4 regions of the Brevibacterium sp. FME37 genome follow, and region 1 is predicted to be linked to each of the others. Evidence: riboswitches for the same ligand, from Rfam matches in the RefSeq annotation. Region 1 holds a riboswitch; each other region holds the start of a gene.
What was found. Region 1 has a riboswitch for thiamine pyrophosphate ahead of INT29_RS15265 (ECF transporter S component). Riboswitches for the same ligand answer to the same signal wherever they lie in the genome.

Region 1 (4,735 bases):
TGTCTTCGGTGGTCTCGATCTTGTGCCACAGCTGGACCGTTTCGGGACGTCCGGCACGCTCGGGAGCGTAGGAGTGCTCGTGGTGCCAGCCCTGGTCTTCCATAGCCACAGCGAAGATGTACATGATCGAGTGGTCAAGGGTCTCGCGGCTGGCCTTGGGATCCATCTTCTGCGGATCGTTCGCGCCGGTGCCGATGACGTTGTGCGTGTGGTGCGAGGTGTGGATGACGATGCGCTTGATCTTGCTCAGATCCTCGATCTCGCCACCGAGCTTGCGGGCGAGGTCGATGAGCGCCTGCGCCTGGTACTCGGCCGAGTGCTCCTTGGTGTAGGTGTCGAGGATCGCGCGCTTGGCTTCGCCTGCACCTGGCAGAGGGATGGTGTATCGAGCCTCGGGTCCGGAGAGGATCCAGGCGATGAAGCCGTCTTCACCTTCGTAGATCGGGTTGGGTGCGCCCTCACCGCGCATGGCACGGTCGACTGATTCGACAGCCATCTTGCCGGCGAATGCGGGGGCGTGTGCCTTCCACGACGAGATCTCGCCCTTGCGGGACTGACGGGTCGCGGTGGTCACGTGCAGCGCCTGCTGGATCGCCTGGAAGGTGACCTCGGTGTCGAGGCCGAGCATGGCGCCGATACCGGCAGCCGCAGATGGGCCGAGGTGGGCGACGTGGTCGATCTTGTGCTCGTGCAGGCACATTCCCTTGACCAGGTCGACCTGGATCTCGTATCCGGTCGCGATGCCGTTGATGAGGTCCTTGCCGCTGATGCCCTTGTGCTGGGCGACTGCGAGAACCGGTGGAATGTTGTCGCCGGGGTGTGAGTACTCGGCGGCGAGGAAGGTGTCATGGAAGTCGAGTTCACGAACGGCGACTCCATTGGCCCAGGCTGCCCATTCCGGGGAGAAGTGCTCACCCAGGGGCAGACCGAAGACGGTGGCACCAGGTGAGTACGGGTGGGTCTGCGCCTGTTCGCGTGCGTGCAGCGGAGCCGAGCGGCGCACCGAGGCTGCGGCCACCGAGGCGTTGTCGATGACGCGGTTGATCACCATTTCGGTGACCTCTGAATCCACTGGAGTCGGGTCTGATGCGACCTCGGCGATCTTCCAGGCGAGTTGGTCTTCGCGAGCCAGGTTCTCTGAGCTCTTGTGCGTACGGACTTCATGATTGATCATGGTTAACCCCTTCAAACATCCTTGACCGTTCAGGTCTGTCAGTGGCTGACACAACTGTAGGCTACGTCACTTCACTGTCACGGTCTGGCCAGAATTTTATCTCGACATCAAGATACTTTACCCGACTCCAACGAAGAACCACCACCCGGTCCCACCCATCGGAACTCTCGAGCGCGCCGGTGAACTGTGACACAATTGAGCCATGACGCGCACTGCTCTGGACTTCGACGAGAACTGGTTCGATGATGCCGAGTTCGCTCAGCTGCGACGGCGACTGCCCATCCCCTATGTCAACGCGATCCCTGTCCGGGTGGGCGAGTCCGGAGACGTCGAACGGATCGGGCTGCTGCTGCGCAGCCTGGACGACGGAACCCTGGGCCGAGAGGTCGTCGGCGGACGCATTCGCTTTCATGAGAGCATCCGTGCGGCGCTGATGCGCCACGCGGAGAACGACCTCGGCCCGATGGCGCTGCCGGTGATTCCGCCCGCGATCGCACCCTTCCACATCGCCGAGTACTTCCCCACCGAGGGATCCTCGCTCCTCCACGACCCTCGCCAACATGCGATCTCGATGTGCTTCATCCTCGAAGTCCGCGGTGAGTGCACTCCCCGCGCCGATGCACTGAGCCTCGACTGGCTGACCCCGGAAGAGACTCTGCGCTCCGATATCGTCGGCGAGATGTGCCACGGACAGGAGCACATCCTCCGCTACGCGCTTGCCCATATGGGCTTCGCGATCTGAGGCTTTCCTCTACATTCCGTAGAAGAATCTTGGTAGAATAGTCCTGACCAGAACGGTTCTGATGATCGGGGCCATCGTCCTCGTCAGGGTAGCGTCGGCCCCCTTTGGGAGGTCTGCTATGACTGCCGAGAAGCTCTCACCTGAACAGACATCGACGAAACTCGGAATCCTCGTCGGATACGACGGCTCAGAACTCGCCGTACGCGCACTCGAATACGGAGCAGCCGAAGCCGCCCGCCGCCGCATCGCGCTCACCGTGGTCTCCGCCTACACCGTGCCCACGATGATCTATCCGAACATTGCGTCCATGCCAGAGCACAATGAGCTCGAAGCTGCGCACCGAGGAGTCGAGAAGACCCTCACCGAGGCGGCCGAGCAGCTGAGCGCCCACCCGGGCCCTGTCTCCTACCGCGCCCAAGAAGGCGATGCCGCCGGCGTCCTGCGAGACCTGAGCGCTCACGCCCGGACGGTTGTCGTGGGGTCACGCGGTCGCGGCGGGTTCATGGGACGGATCCTCGGTTCGGTGTCCACGGCTCTGCCCGCGCACTCGCACTGCCCGACGATAGTCATTCCCGGCCACCACTCAGATTCGAATTCAGGTGCGGTCGTCGTCGCCGTCGATGGCTCCGAGTTCGGCCGGATGGCCATGTTCAGCGCAGCCGAGGTGGCTGCTTCACGAGGAGCAGCCCTCGAGATCGTCTCCGTCCTGCCCTCTGGAGATGAATGGCTCTACTGGTATCCCGAGCTCGAGCTGAGCTCCGAGGTCACCGGCCGAAGAAGATTGGAGCTCGAGACCGCGCTTGAGACCGAGGTCGCGACGGTGACACAGCAGTTCACCGATCTGCGAGTGAGTGCAACGGTGCCGACCGGAGATCCTGCAGAGGTGCTCGGCGAAGCCTCGCGGACCGCGCAGCTGACCGTCCTGGGCACTCGCGGCCGCGGAGCAATCCGAAGCGCCATTCTGGGTTCCACCTCACGCAGAGTCCTCCACCATGCCGAGGGTCCGGTCATGGTCGTCCCGAGCTGAGTCCCGTCCTACCTGCTGTACAGTGGTTGCCACGACAGGGGAGCGCCGAAATGGGTGCTGAGAGTGCAGATGAAGCTGCAGACCCTCGAACCTGATGCGGCTAGCACCGCCGAAGGAAGTCGAGACTCTTCTACCCCTCCTTGATATGAGGAGGCACAATGCCAGAAACAACCGCGCCGCAATCCACTGCGAAGACCGCACGAGCCTATTCCCAAGCACCGGCGTCGAAGCAGTGGAGGGTCGTCGACTACGTCGTCACCGCTGTGCTCGGAATCGGCGTCGGACTCATCTTCTGGGTCTTGGCCCTGAGTTGGAAGGTCCTCGAACTCGGGTTCCAGGCCTTTCCACCCTCGATCGGCCTCATCGCCGGCCTGTGGGTTCTCGCCGGTCCACTGGCCGGGGCCATCATCCGCAAACCAGGTGCCGCCCTTCTGTGCGAGCTGATCGCCGCCATCGTCGAAGCGGTCCTCGGTTCCCACTTCGGAGCCACCGTCCTGCTCTCCGGGCTCGTCCAGGGCCTCGGCGCCGAGCTCATCTTCGCCGCCTTCGGCTATCGGAAGTTCAATCTGTGGGTCACGAGCCTGGCCGGATTGCTGGCGGCCGCGTTCATGTCCGTGAGCGAGAACATCATGTACAACGCCGAATGGCAGTTCGGCTTCCAGGCGGCCTACACGGTGTGCGCAATCATCTCCGGCGTCGTCATCTCCGGCATCGGCGCGTGGTTCGCCTACCGTGCGATCGCGAAGACCGGGGCACTGTCCTCCTTCGCCTCCGGCCGCCTGCGCTGATGGCTCTGCCGATTCGCGCCCAGGGGTTTTCGTGGCGCCATGCAGATCGTGACGAACCTGCGGTGGGCCCGCTCGATCTGCGCATCGATGCGGGTGAGAAGGTGCTTCTGCTCGGTCCCTCCGGGGCCGGCAAGACCACTCTCTTACATGCGATCGCCGGGGTTCTGCCTGCCGAGTCCGGTGAGGCCACCGGCCAGCTGCGCATCGGTGACCGGCCACCCGACCCTCGCCGAGGTGATGCCGGGCTGGTTCTGCAGGATCCCGATTCGCAGGTGATCTTCTCCCGCGCCGGTGACGATGTCGCCTTCGGCATGGAGAATCTGGGGCTGCCCGCTGATGTCATCGAAGACCGGATCTCCACTTCGCTGGCGGCCTTGGGCCTCGATCTGCCCCACGACCATCCCACCGCGGCCCTGTCCGGAGGTCAGAAGCAGCGGCTGGCGCTGGCCGGAATCCATGCCATGGCACCGCAGGTGATCATCCTCGACGAGCCGACTGCGAACATCGATCCGGACTCGGCCGTCTCCGTTCGTGATGCTGTCCTCGGCACCCAGGCGGCCACCTCGGCGACGATGATCATCGTCGAACACCGGGTCGATCTGTGGCTCGATCATGTGGACACCGTGATCGTCCTGGGCCCAGATGGTCTGCTCACACAAGGCCCGCCGAGGCTGGTCTTCGGTGATCCGGAACTCGCAGAGGCGCTGATTGAGTGTGGAATCTGGGTGCCTGGGCGTGCGGGACCGTTGCGCACCGAATCCAGGCCGGACGGCGACCTCGTCCTCAGGACCGAACGACTCGACGTTGCTCGTCCGCGGGCGAAGGCTGCGGCCGCGGCTGGCCTCGATCTGTCCATCCGTACAGGTGAAGCAGTGGGCATCATCGGCGCCAATGGTGCCGGAAAATCAACGCTGGCACTGACCCTGGCCGGCCTCATTCCCGAGTTCGGTGGCGAGGTCAATGCGTTGGGTTCCCTACGCTCCGGGGCCAAGCATGCCAGGCCC
Region 2 (4,735 bases), on a different contig from region 1:
GGCTTCCCTCATCTCCCTCGTATTCGCCCTGGTTCCCGCATTCGCAGGACTCTCCGAATTCTCCTGGTTCAGCGGGGCAGGCATCGCGGCGATCATCTACTTCATCATCGCCCGCCGGAACTTCACGTTCCGCGAGGTCGACGGCGAAGAGATCGCCGTCCCCACCACACACTGATTGAGAGCTCATCGTGAAAATCCTCGTCGTCAACGTGAATACAACCGAGTCGATGACCGAGTCCATCGCCCGTGCGGCACGGGAGGTCGCCTCGGCGGACACCGAGATCGTCGCGCTGACCCCCAGCTTCGGAGCGGAGTCCTGCGAGGGCAATGTCGAAAGCTATCTCGCGGCGCTGGGGGTCATGGACGCGGTGATGAAATACCCGGGGGACTTCGATGCCGTCATTCAGGCAGGCTACGGCGAACACGGCCGCGAAGGTCTGCAGGAACTCCTCGACGTTCCCGTCATCGACATCACCGAGGCAGGGGCGGCCCTGGCCATGTTCCTCGGCCACAGGTACGCGGTCGTCACGACGCTTGATCGCACGGTTCCCCTCATTGAGGACAGACTCCTCCTGGCCGGGCTGAACGCTCACTGCACCTCGGTGAGGGCCTCCGGGATGGCCGTGCTGGAGCTGGAGAATCAGCCCGAGCGTGCCGTGGGGGCGATCGCTGATCAAGCCGCCGAGGCGGTCGAACGGGATCGTGCCGAGGCCATCGTCCTCGGGTGTGGAGGAATGGCAGACCTCAAGCGGGTCGTCGTCGAACGCTGCGATGTTCCCGTCGTCGACGGCGTCACCGCCGCGGTGAAGCTGGCCGAATCATTGGTGGGGCTGGGACTGACAACCTCGAAGGTCCGTACCTACGCCCCTGCCCGTCCCAAGCAGCTGAATGGGTGGCCCTTCAACGCTGCCTGAGCTCAGTCCTCGACCGACTCTGCTTCTTCGTCGACGGCCCGGGCGAGGCGATCCTTGTGCTTGTCATGCTGATCCTGACTGGTCCCGAGATGTCGGGCAGCCAGATCCCTGACCTTCGTCTGGTCCCGATGGGCGATCGCGTCATAGAGCTCGGCGTGTTCCGTGGCAACGAAGTCAAGGTCGTCGTGTTGGCTGAGCTGCCAGCGCATGCGTGAATCGAGGAGCTCACCTATCTCGGTGAGCAGACGGTTGCCGGACAGCTCGGTGACGATCGCGTGGAAGTCCGCGGCCGAGCGATGGGCACCGACCACGTCCCCTGCCTTTGATTGCTCCTTGCCCTTGGCCAAGGTGGCCTCGAGCCTCGCCAGGCCCTCCCGATTGTGACGCTGCGCGGCGAGTTCGAAGGACAGAATGTCAAAGACTGCGCGCACTTCATTCAGGTCGGCTATGTCGCTGGGGGAGAACTCACGCACCGTCGACCAGGTGTTCGGCCGATTCGCCACCAGCCCCTCGGAGGCCAGCTGTTTGAGGGCTTCACGGATCGGCACACGACTGACCCCGAGCTCCGTGGCCAGATTCCGCTCCACCAGTTTGCTGCCGGGCAGGCGCACACCGTCGATGATCTCGTTGCGCAGCACCTCGGTGACTCGAACGGTTTCAGAGCGCCGCACGGTTTCAGAGCGTGGATCGTCATTGTTCTTCACGAGGCCATTCTCTCATTCTTCGTCCCTGCGATCGGTCTGCTAGGGTGCTTGGCAGTGACACGGGGTGCCTGCAAGAGGCTGAGATGACACCCGTCGAACCTGATCCGGTCAGTACCGGCGAAGGGATTGTCCGCAGCAGAGACTGCGAACCGCGGAGGTGGCTCCTCGACTGCGGCTGCGCACCGTCGGTCTTCGGTGTTCCTTCGCCTCGAGCAGAAGGACACAGATATGACGAAGACGTACCAATCTGAGAACGCCGTGGACACACCTGCCTCGGCGCCGGCGATCAAGGACCAGATCGTCCTCATCACCGGCGGCGCGCGTGGACTCGGCCGCAGCCTGACCACGGCATTCCTGCGGGCCGGCTCCAAAGTCGTCATCAACTATCTCACCAGCAAGGATGCTGCAGAAAGCATCGTCGCCGAGCATCCCTCGCAGGCAGTGGCCATTCGGGCCGACGTCTGTGAAGCGGATCAGGTAGAGGAGCTCTTCGCCTTGTCGGAGGCACACTTCGGCGCCCCGGTCTCCACCGTGGTCAACAACGCCCTCGTCGACTTCTCCTTCAACGGCGACGCTCGCTCCCACGCTCACGAGATCACGGTCGAGGACCTCGGTCGGCAGTTCTTCGGTGCAGTGGGAGCGGCGACGAGGACGACGCAGGCGGCGCTGGCCGGATTCGACCGACTCGGCTCGGGGCGGATCATCAACATCGGCTCCAACCTATTCCAGAATCCCGTCGTGCCCTACCACGACTACACCGCAGCCAAGGCCGCGTTACTGTCACTGACCAGGACCTTCGCCGTCGATCTCGGCCCACGGGCGATTACGGTGAACATGATCAGCGGTGGGCTGCTGCGCACTACCGACGCGAGTTCGGCCACCCCCGAGGCGGTCTTCGACGCGATTGCGCAGGGCACACCCCTGCAGCGGGTGACGACGCCGGAGGAATTCGCAGACACCGCACTCTTCTTCGCCTCACCCTGGGCCCGCGGGGTGACAGGGCAGAACCTCGTCGTCGATGGCGGACTGGTGAAGAACTGATGAGCCCTGCAGACATGAGCACCACGCCTACGACCGGCGCTGCACAGCGCAGTCGACGCGATGTCCACCTCAACCTCTTCGCCCACGGCTGCGGGCACCATTCGGCTGCGTGGCGAGCCCCAGAATCACCCGTCGAACGTCTGGGCGACATCACCTACTGGGAGGAACTCGCCGTCACCGCCGAACGCGGATGCTTCGACGCGTTCTTCCTCGCCGACGGACAGTCGGCGGGACTCGGCGGACTGGGCAAGGGTCCGCGCTGGTTCCTCGAGCCCCTGACCACCCTCACCGCACTTTCCCGGGCCACGGAGCACATCGGCGTGATCTGCACGGTGTCCGCGACGTTCTGGGATCCGTTTCACGCCGCGCGGATCCTGGCGAGCCTAGACCACATCTCTGGGGGCCGAGCAGGCGTGAACATCGTCACCTCGATGACCGATGCAGAGGCCCGCAATCACGGGATGGAGCGCCTGCCCGATCACGATGAGCGCTATGGGAGGGCCGAGGAATTCACCGCCGTGCTCAGAGAACTTTGGGACTCCTGGCCGGCAGAGGCGATCAAAGCCGATCGCAGCGGATCCTATGCCGATGAGGAGGCGCTGCAAACGATCGACCACACGGGCGAGCACTTCGCAGTCGCCGGCCCGCTCAACATCCCTCGCCTGCCGCAGGGTCGACCCGTCGTCGTCCAGGCCGGTGCCTCCGCACCGGGACGCGAACTCGCAGCCAGATTCGCAGACGGCATCTACGCCGTGGCCTGGGACTTCGAGTCGGCCTTCGAATACCGGCAGGACATCCTCTCCAGAGCGAGATCCCACGGGCGGGAGGCTGAGGAGATCACCATTATGCCGGGACTCGTCACCTACGTGGCGAAGACCGAGGACGAGGCCAAAGAGCAGCAGCACCGGCTCAACTCGCTCCTGCCTATCGACGACTCCCTGCGACAGCTGTCGTTCTTCATCGGTCAGGACGCCTACGACTGGGACCTCGACTCTCCGGTGCCCGAGCTGCCACCGCTCGAGGAATTCACCGGACCGCAGGGGCGCTATGCCACGGTGCTGCGGATCATCGAGACCACCAGGCCGACGGTGCGGGAACTGCTCGGCTATCTTGGCGCCGGTGGCGGGCACGCGACGTTCGTCGGGACACCTGAGCAGATTGCCGACGAAATTCTGCGTTGGATCGATGGTGGCGCGGCCGACGGTTTCAACCTCATGCCGCCGAGGCTGCCCCAGGGGCTCGAGGACTTCGTCGAGCTCGTCGTGCCGGTACTGCAGGAGCGGGGACGCTTCCGCGGCGCCTACCAGGGCCTGACGCTGCGGGAGAATCTGAGCGGCTGAGCAGCCGGGCCCGCTGAGCGGCTGAGCCCGCTGTGCGGTAGAGCTCAACCGACCGGATTCGAACGACTCGCGAGGCTCAGCGCTTCATGGCCCGGCCCAGTGTGTCCAGGCCGACCGATCCCAAGTTCAGGGCCTTGGTGTGGAAGGCCTTGAGATCGAAGTCCGCTCCGGCCTCGGCCTTGGCCTCATCGCGGAACTGCTCCCACAGCCGTTGTCCGATCTTGTAGCTCGGGGCCTGCCCGGGCCAGCCGAGGTAGCGGTCGAGTTCGAAGGCGAGGAAGGAGCGATCCATGGCGACATTGTCGGTGAGGAACTGCCAGGCCTTCTCCCGATTCCAGGTCCCTCCGCCGAGGCTGGCGGGCGCCTCGAGTCCCAGGTGGAATCCGATGTCGAGAACCACGCGTGCGGCGCGCAGGCGTTGGGAATCAAGCATACCCAGGTAGTCACCGGGATCGTTCATGAAGCCGAGATCGGCCATGAGCTTCTCGGCGTAGAGCGCCCAGCCTTCGCCGTGCCCGGAGACCCAGCACATGAGTCGGCGCCAGCGATTGAGAGTGTCAGAGACATACGTGGCCTGGCCGACCTGCAGATGATGGCCGGGCACGCCCTCGTGATAGACGGTTGTCTTCTCCTGCCAGGTCGCGAACTCGGTGACGCCTTCGGGTACAGACCACCACATGCGACCCGGACGGGAGAAGTCGTCGGTGGGGCCGGTGTAATAGATGCCTCCGGTCGC
Region 3 (4,735 bases), on a different contig from region 1:
ATGGCTGCGACGAAGGTGAGATCATCATGAACGGGACCTCTCAGAAGTTCGCGTCGCCGAAGGATGCACAAACGGCCGGTGTCGCCACGGTTTTCCAGGATCTTTCCCTGTGCGAAAATCTCGACGTGGTGGCCAACCTCTTCCTCGGACACGAGGCTACACGCGGTGGTGTCCTCGACGAGGTGGCCATGGAGGCGAAATCTTGGGAGCTGTTGCGCAGTCTCTCGGCGAAAATACCAAGCGTGAGGGTGCCCATCGCTGCGCTCTCCGGCGGACAACGTCAGACTGTTGCGATCGCCAGGTCCCTCCTCGGCGATCCTTCGATCGTGATGCTGGACGAGCCGACGGCAGCGCTCGGCGTCGCACAGACCGCGGAGGTCCTCAATCTCATCGAGCGTCTGCGTGAACGAGACCTCGGGGTGCTGTTGGTCAGTCACAACATGGCTGATGTTCAGGCTGTGGCTGACCGTGTACACGTGCTGCGCCTGGGCAAGGATGCCGGTGACTTCCCCGGTGACGAACGCACGGACGTGCTTGTGGCAGCGATCACCGGTGCCAGCGACAATGTCGTGACCCAAAGGGCCACGCGAAGGGGAGAGCGCCGATGACCCGCAACTCATTCATCACGGACTCTCGGCTTTCGCACGAGGGATTCTTCTCGACCTTCCTACGACGCGTCAAGGAGGGCCAACTCGGTTCGCTTCCGGTGATCATTGCCCTTGTCGTCATCATCATCGTGTTCCAATCAGCGAACGACAAGTTCCTCTCTCCCGCCAACCTCGTCAATCTCTCATCAACGGTTGCCTACATTGCGATTCTCGCTCTGGGCATCAACTTGATTCTGTTGCTTGGCGAGATCGATCTGTCATTGGCGCAGTTGGGTGGGCTCGCAGCGTCACTGCTGGGAGTCCTTGTCGTCAGACAAGGAGTTCCGCCTCTGATCGCACTCGTCATCATGCTGGTGTTGGGTCTGGTTGTCGGAGCGATCCAGGGGTGGTTCTTTGCGGTGGTCGGCATCCCGGCCTTCGTTGTCACCCTGGCTGGATTGTTGGCTTTCACCGGACTGACTCTGACGACGCTGGGTGTGCAGAAGAATCTGTCGATGTCTGGTACATTCGCCTTTGACTTTGCGAACTTCTACTTTCCGGCGATGTGGGCTTATGTGTTCGGCGCAGTCGCGGTGATCGGCTTCGGAGCAGGTATCGTCTCGTCGAAACTGCGTCGCCAAGCGGCAGGACTCGACAACCCTAGCTGGACCTCGGTGACAGTGCGCATCGTGCTGCTGGCAGTGATCGTGTTTGGCTTCCTCATCCTCGTCAACCAGGACTTCGGCCTTGTGTTGCCCTTCTTGCTCATGCTGGTCATTGCGATTTCCATTGACCTAGTACTGCGCAAAACCCGCTACGGAAGATCGATCTACGCTGTCGGCGGCAAGGTCGAGGCAGCCAGGCGTGCAGGCATCCAGGTGACGTGGGTGAGAATCAGCGTTTTCATGGCCGCCGGTACCCTCGCAGCTCTTTTCGGCTTCATCAAGGCAGGTGTCAACTCGAACGCGGGTTCGACGTTGGTGACCACGCAGGATCTGCTCAATGCGATCGCTGCGGCAGTCATCGGCGGCACCTCGTTGTTCGGTGGACGCGGCACAGCCTGGGCTGCAGTGCTCGGTGCACTGGTCGTCGGTGCGATCAACAACGGTCTCTATCTCATCGGTTTCAACTCCGATGCCCAGCTGATCATCACCGCACTCGTCCTTCTCGCTGCTGTTGTCATCGATGCCCTCAGCCGCCGCGGACAGAGGTACGTCGGACGAGGTTGATGCCACCCGCACCGAGCGGACCACTTAGCATTGACCGGCGACGTTACAAAGTCGCCGGTCAATGCTAAGTAGTCCGCTCGATGAGTCTTCGTTGGGTAGACCCAGTTGCAGGGAGGCGGGGCGAGCCTTCCAGCTCGCTCCGCCTCTGTCGTGCTGATACAGTCGAAGCCAATGACATGGGGTGCCTCGTGAACATGAAGCGCGGCTGAGAGAACACCCATCGAACCTGATCTGGGCCATACTAGCGAAGGGATCGTCATGGTTGACTTCGACCTGCGTTCTGCGCACGAGCATATGCGTGCGAGCAATCCACTTATCCAATGCATCACGAACACCGTCGTGCAGCAATTCAGCGCCAACGTGCTTCTGGCCATCGGCGCCGCACCGGCGATGCTCGACCACGAGGCCGATGCTGCACAGTTCACGCGCATCGCCAGCGGACTGCTGGTCAACTTCGGAACCGCCACGAACCAGCAGTTCCTTGCCGCCGATGCCGCCATCGACGCAGCCAACGAAGACTCCAAGCCGTGGGTTCTTGACCCGGTGAGCATCGGAGCCGTCGATTTTCGGACCACGCGAATCCGCCGTGCCGCAGCCTCGGGACCCACCGCGATTCGCGGAAACGCCTCCGAGATCGCGGCCTTGGCCGGAGTCGGGTTGGGCGGTCGAGGCGTCGACTCCACCGACGAGGTGGATGCTGTGATTCCTGCCGCTGCCGAACTGGCGCGGTCGACCGGAGCCATCGTCGCGGTCTCAGGACCCAGGGACGCGATCGTCGCCCATATCGACGGAGTCGATCATGTCGCCCGCCTCGACGGGGGCCACTCTTATATGCCGCTGGTCATCGGCACCGGGTGTTCACTCGGCGCAGTCACCGCCGCGTACCTCGTCGGAGCAACGACCGCCTCGGCGAGGTTCGATGCTGTGATCGCCGCCCATGCGCACTTCAAGGTTGCCGGTGAAAGAGCTGCAACTGGTGCCAAGGGCCCCGGCAGCTATTCGGTGAACTTCCTCGACGCGCTGTACACGCTCGACGCGAAGCAGCTGGCGGGCGCACAGATCGAGGCCGACACCTTTGAAGGATCACAGTCATGAGCGAAGCCAGCTACGAAGCCAACTACGAAGCAAACTCCCGTCTGGCGGGCATCGACACTCGGCTCTACCTCGTCACCGACTCGGTTCAGTGCCGGGAGACCGGACGCAGTGTCGCTGAAACCGTCCGCGAGGCAGTTGCCGGGGGAGTCGGGATCGTTCAGGTCCGGGACAAGGACATCGACGATGACGCCTTCTACACCCTGGCACGCGAGGTCATCGCCGCCGTCGGCAGCGCAACAGCCGATACAAACCGTCGCGTACCCGTCGTCCTCAATGACCGCGTCGCCGTCGCCCAACGGCTCCTTGCCGAGGGCGTGCACGTCGACATCCACGTCGGGCAATCAGACACACCTGTCGAGGAAGTGCGCGAACTCGTCGGTCCAGAAACCCTCATCGGGCTCTCCGCGGCCAACGGTGCCGAATTCTCTGCTGCCCGGGAATCGGGAGTCGTCGACCTCGTCGGAATCGGGCCCGTCTACGACACCACGACGAAGACCGACGCACCCGACGGGATCGGTCCCGACCGCCTCAGCGAGCTTGTGGATCTGGCAGGGTTGCCTGCTGTTGCCATCGGTGGGATCAGCACCGTGCGTGCTGCCGAATTGCGAGGTCGGGGCCTGATCGGTATCTGCGTGGTCTCCGCGATCTGCCGTGCCCAGGACCCACGTGCCGCGGCAAGGCAGCTTCTCGCAGAATTCGGCGATGGCCAGGCGGAGGCAACTCAGTGACCACCCGACCACCTATTGCGCTGTCCGTTGCCGGCACCGACCCCAGCGGGGGAGCCGGCATCCACGCAGATCTCAAGACCTTCACAGCTCGCGGGGTGCTGGGCACCACTGCAATCACCGCGCTCGTCGCGCAGAACACCCACGGTGTCTCCCAGGTCTACGGAATCGACGATGCCTTCGTCTCTGACCAGCTCGACAGCGTATTGAATGATATGCCCGTCGACGCCACCAAGTCGGGGATGCTCGGCTCACGCTCACTTGTGGAACTCGTGGTCGCACGGGCGGCGGGGAGCCAGCTGGGCTTCTACATCGTGGACCCGGTTATGGTCGCAACCTCAGGGCACCGCCTCCTCGAGGTCGATGCCGTGGCCGCCGTCCGCGATCACCTGCTCCCGGTCTCGGACCTCATCACCCCGAACCTGCCCGAGGCGGCACTGCTGATCGGCGATGACGAACCCGTGGCCCAGAACCCGCAGGAGATGTTGGACCAGGCCAAACAGTTGCTCGCTCGCGGGCCTCGCGCGGTGCTGCTCAAGGGCGGACACGCGATCGAGGGCGACGTCGCCGACGTTCTCGTCACCGCCGAAGGCACCGTCACCGACTTCACCCACCCACGGGTGGACACCCCGAACACCCATGGCACCGGGTGCACATTGTCGGCCGCGATCACCGCCGAGGTGGCTGTGCTCAAGCGTGAACGTGCAGTGGCCGACGTGAGTGCGGACCTTCTACACGAAGCCGTCGACAACGCACTGAACTATCTGGCCCGCGCCCTGAAATCTGCCGCGAACTGGCAGGTCAGCCTCGACCCGAAGGGTGCTCATGGGCCCGTCGACCACCAGGTCGACATCGTCCGCAGCTGACCCCAACACACCAACATTCCTCGGGGCCCGGATGAGGGTCCCACGAAGTCAGGAGACACAGATGTCGACAGATTTTTCCGCAGGACCTCAGACCACTCAGCTGTGGGATCGTGTGCGCCCGATCGTCGAGCAGATTGAGCGTTTGCCATTTCTGGGCCAGCTGGCCGAGGGCAGCCTCGAGGTGAAAGCCTTCACGAACTACATCATTCAAGACGGCATCTACCTCACCGGCT
Region 4 (4,735 bases), on a different contig from region 1:
CGTGGGCGACGGTCGAGAGCATGGTGGCCGTGGCAGCTGTGCCCATGGCCGGCAGTCCGCCGATCGCGTGCGCGGCGACACCGGTGAACAGGGATTGGGAGGTCTCATGTGAGAGCGGAATGTTCCAGGCCGGGCTGGCCTGGGACAGCAGCCGCAGCCCGAATCTCATCACATTGGCGATGCCGGGAACATCGCGCAGCGTCTCCGGAATGGAGCGTTTGTCACCGAGGGACAACCAGATCGCATCATCGACGCGTTCGAGCAGCGGGGCGAAGAAGCGCCGCCATTCTGGTCCGGCCGCGCCGAGGTGGTCGACCGTTGTATCGAGATCGTGGAATGCCAGCGCGGCGGGCTGATTGTCCAGAGGCTGAGCGTAGGAGACCTCCGGAGTGGTGAACTCGAGGCCCCGGGAGCGCAGGTCGAAGTCGACGAAGAAGGGGCTCGAGATCGCCAAGGGATGCACGGCCGAGCAGATGTCATGGGTGATGCCAGGGGCCAGGCCCAGGTCGAGGGTGCGTGCGCCGCCGCCGATGGTGGACTGGGCTTCATAGACCTCCACAGACAGGCCCGCCCGAGCCATGGTGACCGCGGCGGCCATGCCATTGGGCCCGGATCCGACGACAACCGCATCTACCTGGGGATTGCTCATGGGTTCATTCTAGGGGAGAGGACTGACACGACCAGGGCGAGGACCGGCATGAGCAGGGGCGAGCGGTGGACTTTCTCTTGCATCGAACATCCCAGGTACCCCCATGGCTCGCCAAGCTTTCAGGCGTAGCCTCAAAGTACATCGCGAGTTGCGCAGACGGCGTCGACGGTGATCAGGATCGAAGGTGATCGGCGATGAGCACATTGAACATACGGGAGCGTCGGGGGACGCTGCCGACTCGGCTGGTGAAGACAGCCGGCTTCTTCCTCGCTTTCAGCATGGTGGCATTCGCCGCTGTGAATATTCTGGCGAACATGTTCCAGCACACTTTCGTCATGATCGTCGAAACGGTGATTGTCGGAGTGCCATTCCTCATCGCAGTAGGCTGCGCCGTCGCTGCGATCGTTGCGAAGATCGTCAAGCACAATCAGCATGCCCCTGTGTGAGGCAGATGGTGCGTTGCCTGCCCCTTTCTAGTTCTCGGCTACTGAGTTATCGGTGGCCCTGCTCGTGCGGCAAGGCGGGGGTGTGCCAGATCCTCGTTGTCGAGGACCCATGTCGCCATCTCCCACGGCGAGCATTGTGCGAAATAGAGCCGCTGCCCGCCGACATAGCGATGGTTGGACTCTGCCTCGGGATCAGGATCGTACTGCCCGGAAAAGCGCTCGTTCCCGCGCGGAACAGAGACCGCGAAAGGTACCTGCACCCAAATGCTGGCGTCCCACAACTCACGGAGCTCAGGCCGATGGAGGAAGATGCCATCCACGAGAAGGACGCAATCCTGTGGCAAGTCGAGACTGGAATGTGCACTCTCGATACTGGCATCGGCAACAACATCCCAAACGGCTGTGACAACAGGCAGCCCCTGCTTGAACGCAGTCGCGACTGACCGCTTGAGCGCTGGGTAGTCGTAGGAGTCACGGTAGAACGACTCGGGTCCTCGCCCCCTCGCATACCGGGTCGAACGTGGGTGATGGAAGCCGTCGATGCTCAGCGAAGCAACAGAGCGGAGCCCATCCTGGGCAGCCAGCCGAACAAGCTCCCCGGCGAGAACGGTCTTGCCCGCTCCGTCGACCCCGTCGACGGCGATGAGGCTCCGCCCACCAGAATTGATCTCGCGGATCTGTGCAAGCAGCTGCCGCAGAACCGCACGACGGGTACTCACCTGGTGCCGCCCTCAGTCGAGCACATGGGCCTCCTCGAAGAACGCCAACTCCACATCAACCGTCCGCTGCCAGAGGCGCGCCAGCCGGGCCCGGGCCGTGGCGGATTCAGCCTCGTCGCCGGTGGGAAACACCCTCTCAAGTTCGTCGACGAGGAACTGCACCCAGGCACGGAAGTCCACACCATGATGCAGCTCGATCCATCCGGTGTGAACGTGGCGACGGGGCATCGGCTGCTCGCGCTCGCCCCAGTCGAGGTAGAGCCATTCGGCGATGACGAGCACGACGAGCAGGTCCGGGTAAGAGGCAGAAACGACCGCGTCATACATGATGGTGCGAAACCGCGCGGTCGGATCGGTCAGCACCGGATCGTCGTATTCATCGGCACTGGCACCCACCTCGGCGAAGGCCCGAAGGAAGTAGGAATTCTCATCTGCTTCGAGGAATCCGAGCTGTTTGGAAAACCGGAGTTTGGGGCCGATGCCATCGGCGTGGGCGACGCAGGCGCCGAGCATCGACAGGAACGATTCGAAGAACTGATAGTCCTGAATCAGATACTTCTTCATCACGGAATCGTCGAGGGTCCCGGCGAACAGTTCCTTAACGAACCTGTGCCCGACCGCGGCGTCCCAGGTGGGAGCGGTCGCCGCTCTCAATGTCGCCACCGGCCCGCCTGGGTTCAGGTGAATACTGGTGCTGGTCTGCTGTGGGACGTCGTTCATCCTTGTCATCTCTCACTTCCTCCGCCGGTGCTCACCGGATCAGGTTCGAAGGGTCTGCTTGCGCACTCTCAGCACCGGTCTCGTCGGCGCTCCCCTGTGGTGTTTCGAGCCTAGCACCGGCGAAGCACCTGTGCCCTTCACCGTGACACCGGTGGCGCGTAGACTTCCAGCATGGCAATCGCAAAGCAGCCCGTCGTCGTTCTCGACGCCCCTGACGCACGCGAACTCGCGGAGTTCTACGGTCAACTCCTCGACTGGCAGGTCAGAGTCGATGACGACGGCACCTGGGCAGAGATCACATCAGATTCCTGGCCGCCGATCTGCTTCCAGCAGGTCGAGGACTATCACGCCCCCAGCTGGCCGAGCCAGGCCCACCCACAGCAGATGCACCTCGACGTCGTCGTCGATGACCTTGATGTCGCCGAGGCAGCAGTGGTCGAACTCGGTGCAGGGAAGGCAGTTGACCAGCCAGGCGAGACCTTCCGCGTCTTCCTCGACCCGGCAGGTCACCCGTTCTGCATCGTTCTGAACTGAGGTTGTCACCAGGGTGGGCCGCCCCTGGGTGCGCTCGCCCTCTGGGTGTTTCAGACCCTGAGGAGACAGCACCGGCTCAGGTCGCTTCGGTCTCCTGGTTGAGCTCTTCTGCCAAGTCCTCGGCCTCTTCCTCCGAAGCCGCCGACGGAGTCGATCCCCACAGCGGACGACCATTGCTCTCTTCCACGAAATGGATCGCAACGAGTCCGATGATTCCCGCGGCCACGAGGTAGATCGCCGGCCACATGAGGAAGCCGGTGGCGCTGATGAGGCTGGTCATCACGACCGAGGTGGTGCCGCCGAACAGTGAGATCGAGATGTTGAAGGCGATCGCCAGCGCACCTGCTCGCACCATCGTCGGGAACAGGGAAGGCAGCGTCGAGGGCATCGTCGCGCTGAAGCAGATGAGGCTGAGCCCCATGATCAGCAGACCGAGGAACACGATGATGTCGCTATGACCGCGGATGAGCATCAGAGACGGGAATGAGAGCACGATGAGTGAGATCGATCCCGCGCGCACAACTGCCTTGCGGCCCACCCGATCAGAGACCTTGCCGATGACCGGAATCAGTCCGAGACAGACCGCCATAACGAGGATCTGCAGAATCTGGGACGTGAGTTCTGAGACCCCGCCGCTGCCCTGAATGTCTTGGACCATCGGGAAGTAGAGGGGAATGAATGAGGTCAACATGTAGTTCGTGACGTTCCACGCCAGGACCAGACCGCAGCAGGCCAGAAGGTTGGGCCACAGCGCGAAGATCTTCTTGAACTCGCCCTTCGTGCGGTTGCTGGATTCTTCCTGTTCGGAGAGCTTCTCCATCTCTTTGTATGCCGGGGTGTCGGCGAGTTTCGTCCGCAGGTAGACGCCGACGAAACCCAACGGCAGGGCGACGAAGAAGGGAATGCGCCAGCCCCAGGTCTCCAGGAAGCCTGTGGTGGATACGGCCTGCATGATCGTGGCAACCAGAGCGCCGAGGACGTAGCCGGTGAAGGTACCGACCTCGAGCAGGCTGCCGAGGAATCCTCGGCGCCGATCCGGTGCGTATTCGGCGATGAACGTCATCGCGTTGCTGTACTCGCCGCCGGTGGAGAATCCCTGCAGGAGTCGGCAGGCAAGCAGAAGGAAAGGCGCCCACAGACCGATCGTCGCATAGTCAGGGATCACGCCGATGAGGAAGGTGCCGGCTGCCATCATGATCATCGTCATCGCCAGGACCTTGTTGCGGCCGATCCTGTCCGCCAAGGGGCCGAAGAACATTCCGCCGAGCGGGCGGACAAGGAAGGCGACTGCAAAGAGCCCGGCCACGATGACATGGCCGATGGGGCCGGAGTCCTTGGGGAGGAAGATGCCCTCGATGACGACGGCGAGGTAGCCATAGACGCCGAAGTCGTACCACTCGGTGACGTTTCCGATCGCTGCTGCTCCGATGGCACGTTTCGTGACATCGGGTTTCGTCACGGTGATCTCTTCTGGGCGCCAGCGCTTGCGGACGTTGTCTGGTCCGAACATGTTTTTCCCTTCCGATTGCCGGGGGAGAGACACACGAGAACTGCTGTTCAGGGCACTTGAGAATCACGCGGAGGAAACCCCGGCGTGCCTCTCTTCTGTATGGGTGATGTTTCCGCTGTATCTGTTCGCAACCCGATCGTTATGGGCAAAACGCACG

Region 2: another riboswitch for thiamine pyrophosphate. It lies ahead of INT29_RS03775 (3-oxoacyl-ACP reductase); the one in region 1 lies ahead of INT29_RS15265 (ECF transporter S component).
Region 3: another riboswitch for thiamine pyrophosphate. It lies ahead of thiM (hydroxyethylthiazole kinase); the one in region 1 lies ahead of INT29_RS15265 (ECF transporter S component).
Region 4: another riboswitch for thiamine pyrophosphate. It lies ahead of INT29_RS11460 (TenA family protein); the one in region 1 lies ahead of INT29_RS15265 (ECF transporter S component).

The regions. Positions count from the first base shown of each region.
Region 1 is NZ_JABUYE010000014.1:52,322-57,056, forward strand. It holds gene INT29_RS15250 (MmgE/PrpD family protein) at 1-1,174, opposite strand, end outside; gene INT29_RS15255 (DUF4916 domain-containing protein) at 1,377-1,916, shown strand; gene INT29_RS15260 (universal stress protein) at 2,035-2,943, shown strand; TPP riboswitch at 2,970-3,078, shown strand; gene INT29_RS15265 (ECF transporter S component) at 3,102-3,731, shown strand; gene INT29_RS15270 (ABC transporter ATP-binding protein) at 3,731-4,735, shown strand, end outside.
Region 2 is NZ_JABUYE010000002.1:347,592-352,326, reverse strand. It holds gene INT29_RS03790 (NCS1 family nucleobase:cation symporter-1) at 1-175, shown strand, start outside; gene INT29_RS03785 (aspartate/glutamate racemase family protein) at 189-914, shown strand; gene INT29_RS20555 (GntR family transcriptional regulator) at 917-1,618, opposite strand; TPP riboswitch at 1,669-1,762, shown strand; gene INT29_RS03775 (3-oxoacyl-ACP reductase) at 1,847-2,659, shown strand; gene INT29_RS03770 (LLM class flavin-dependent oxidoreductase) at 2,674-3,999, shown strand; gene INT29_RS03765 (DUF885 domain-containing protein) at 4,076-4,735, opposite strand, start outside.
Region 3 is NZ_JABUYE010000024.1:33,669-38,403, forward strand. It holds gene INT29_RS18880 (ATP-binding cassette domain-containing protein) at 1-608, shown strand, start outside; gene INT29_RS18885 (sugar ABC transporter permease) at 605-1,816, shown strand; TPP riboswitch at 1,984-2,087, shown strand; gene thiM (hydroxyethylthiazole kinase) at 2,075-2,911, shown strand; gene thiE (thiamine phosphate synthase) at 2,908-3,639, shown strand; gene thiD (bifunctional hydroxymethylpyrimidine kinase/phosphomethylpyrimidine kinase) at 3,636-4,502, shown strand; gene INT29_RS18905 (TenA family protein) at 4,564-4,735, shown strand, end outside.
Region 4 is NZ_JABUYE010000008.1:159,357-164,091, reverse strand. It holds gene INT29_RS11475 (phytoene desaturase family protein) at 1-649, opposite strand, end outside; gene INT29_RS11470 (hypothetical protein) at 844-1,095, shown strand; gene INT29_RS11465 (uridine kinase) at 1,134-1,814, opposite strand; gene INT29_RS11460 (TenA family protein) at 1,827-2,543, opposite strand; TPP riboswitch at 2,534-2,640, opposite strand; gene INT29_RS11455 (VOC family protein) at 2,706-3,068, shown strand; gene INT29_RS11450 (MFS transporter) at 3,145-4,578, opposite strand.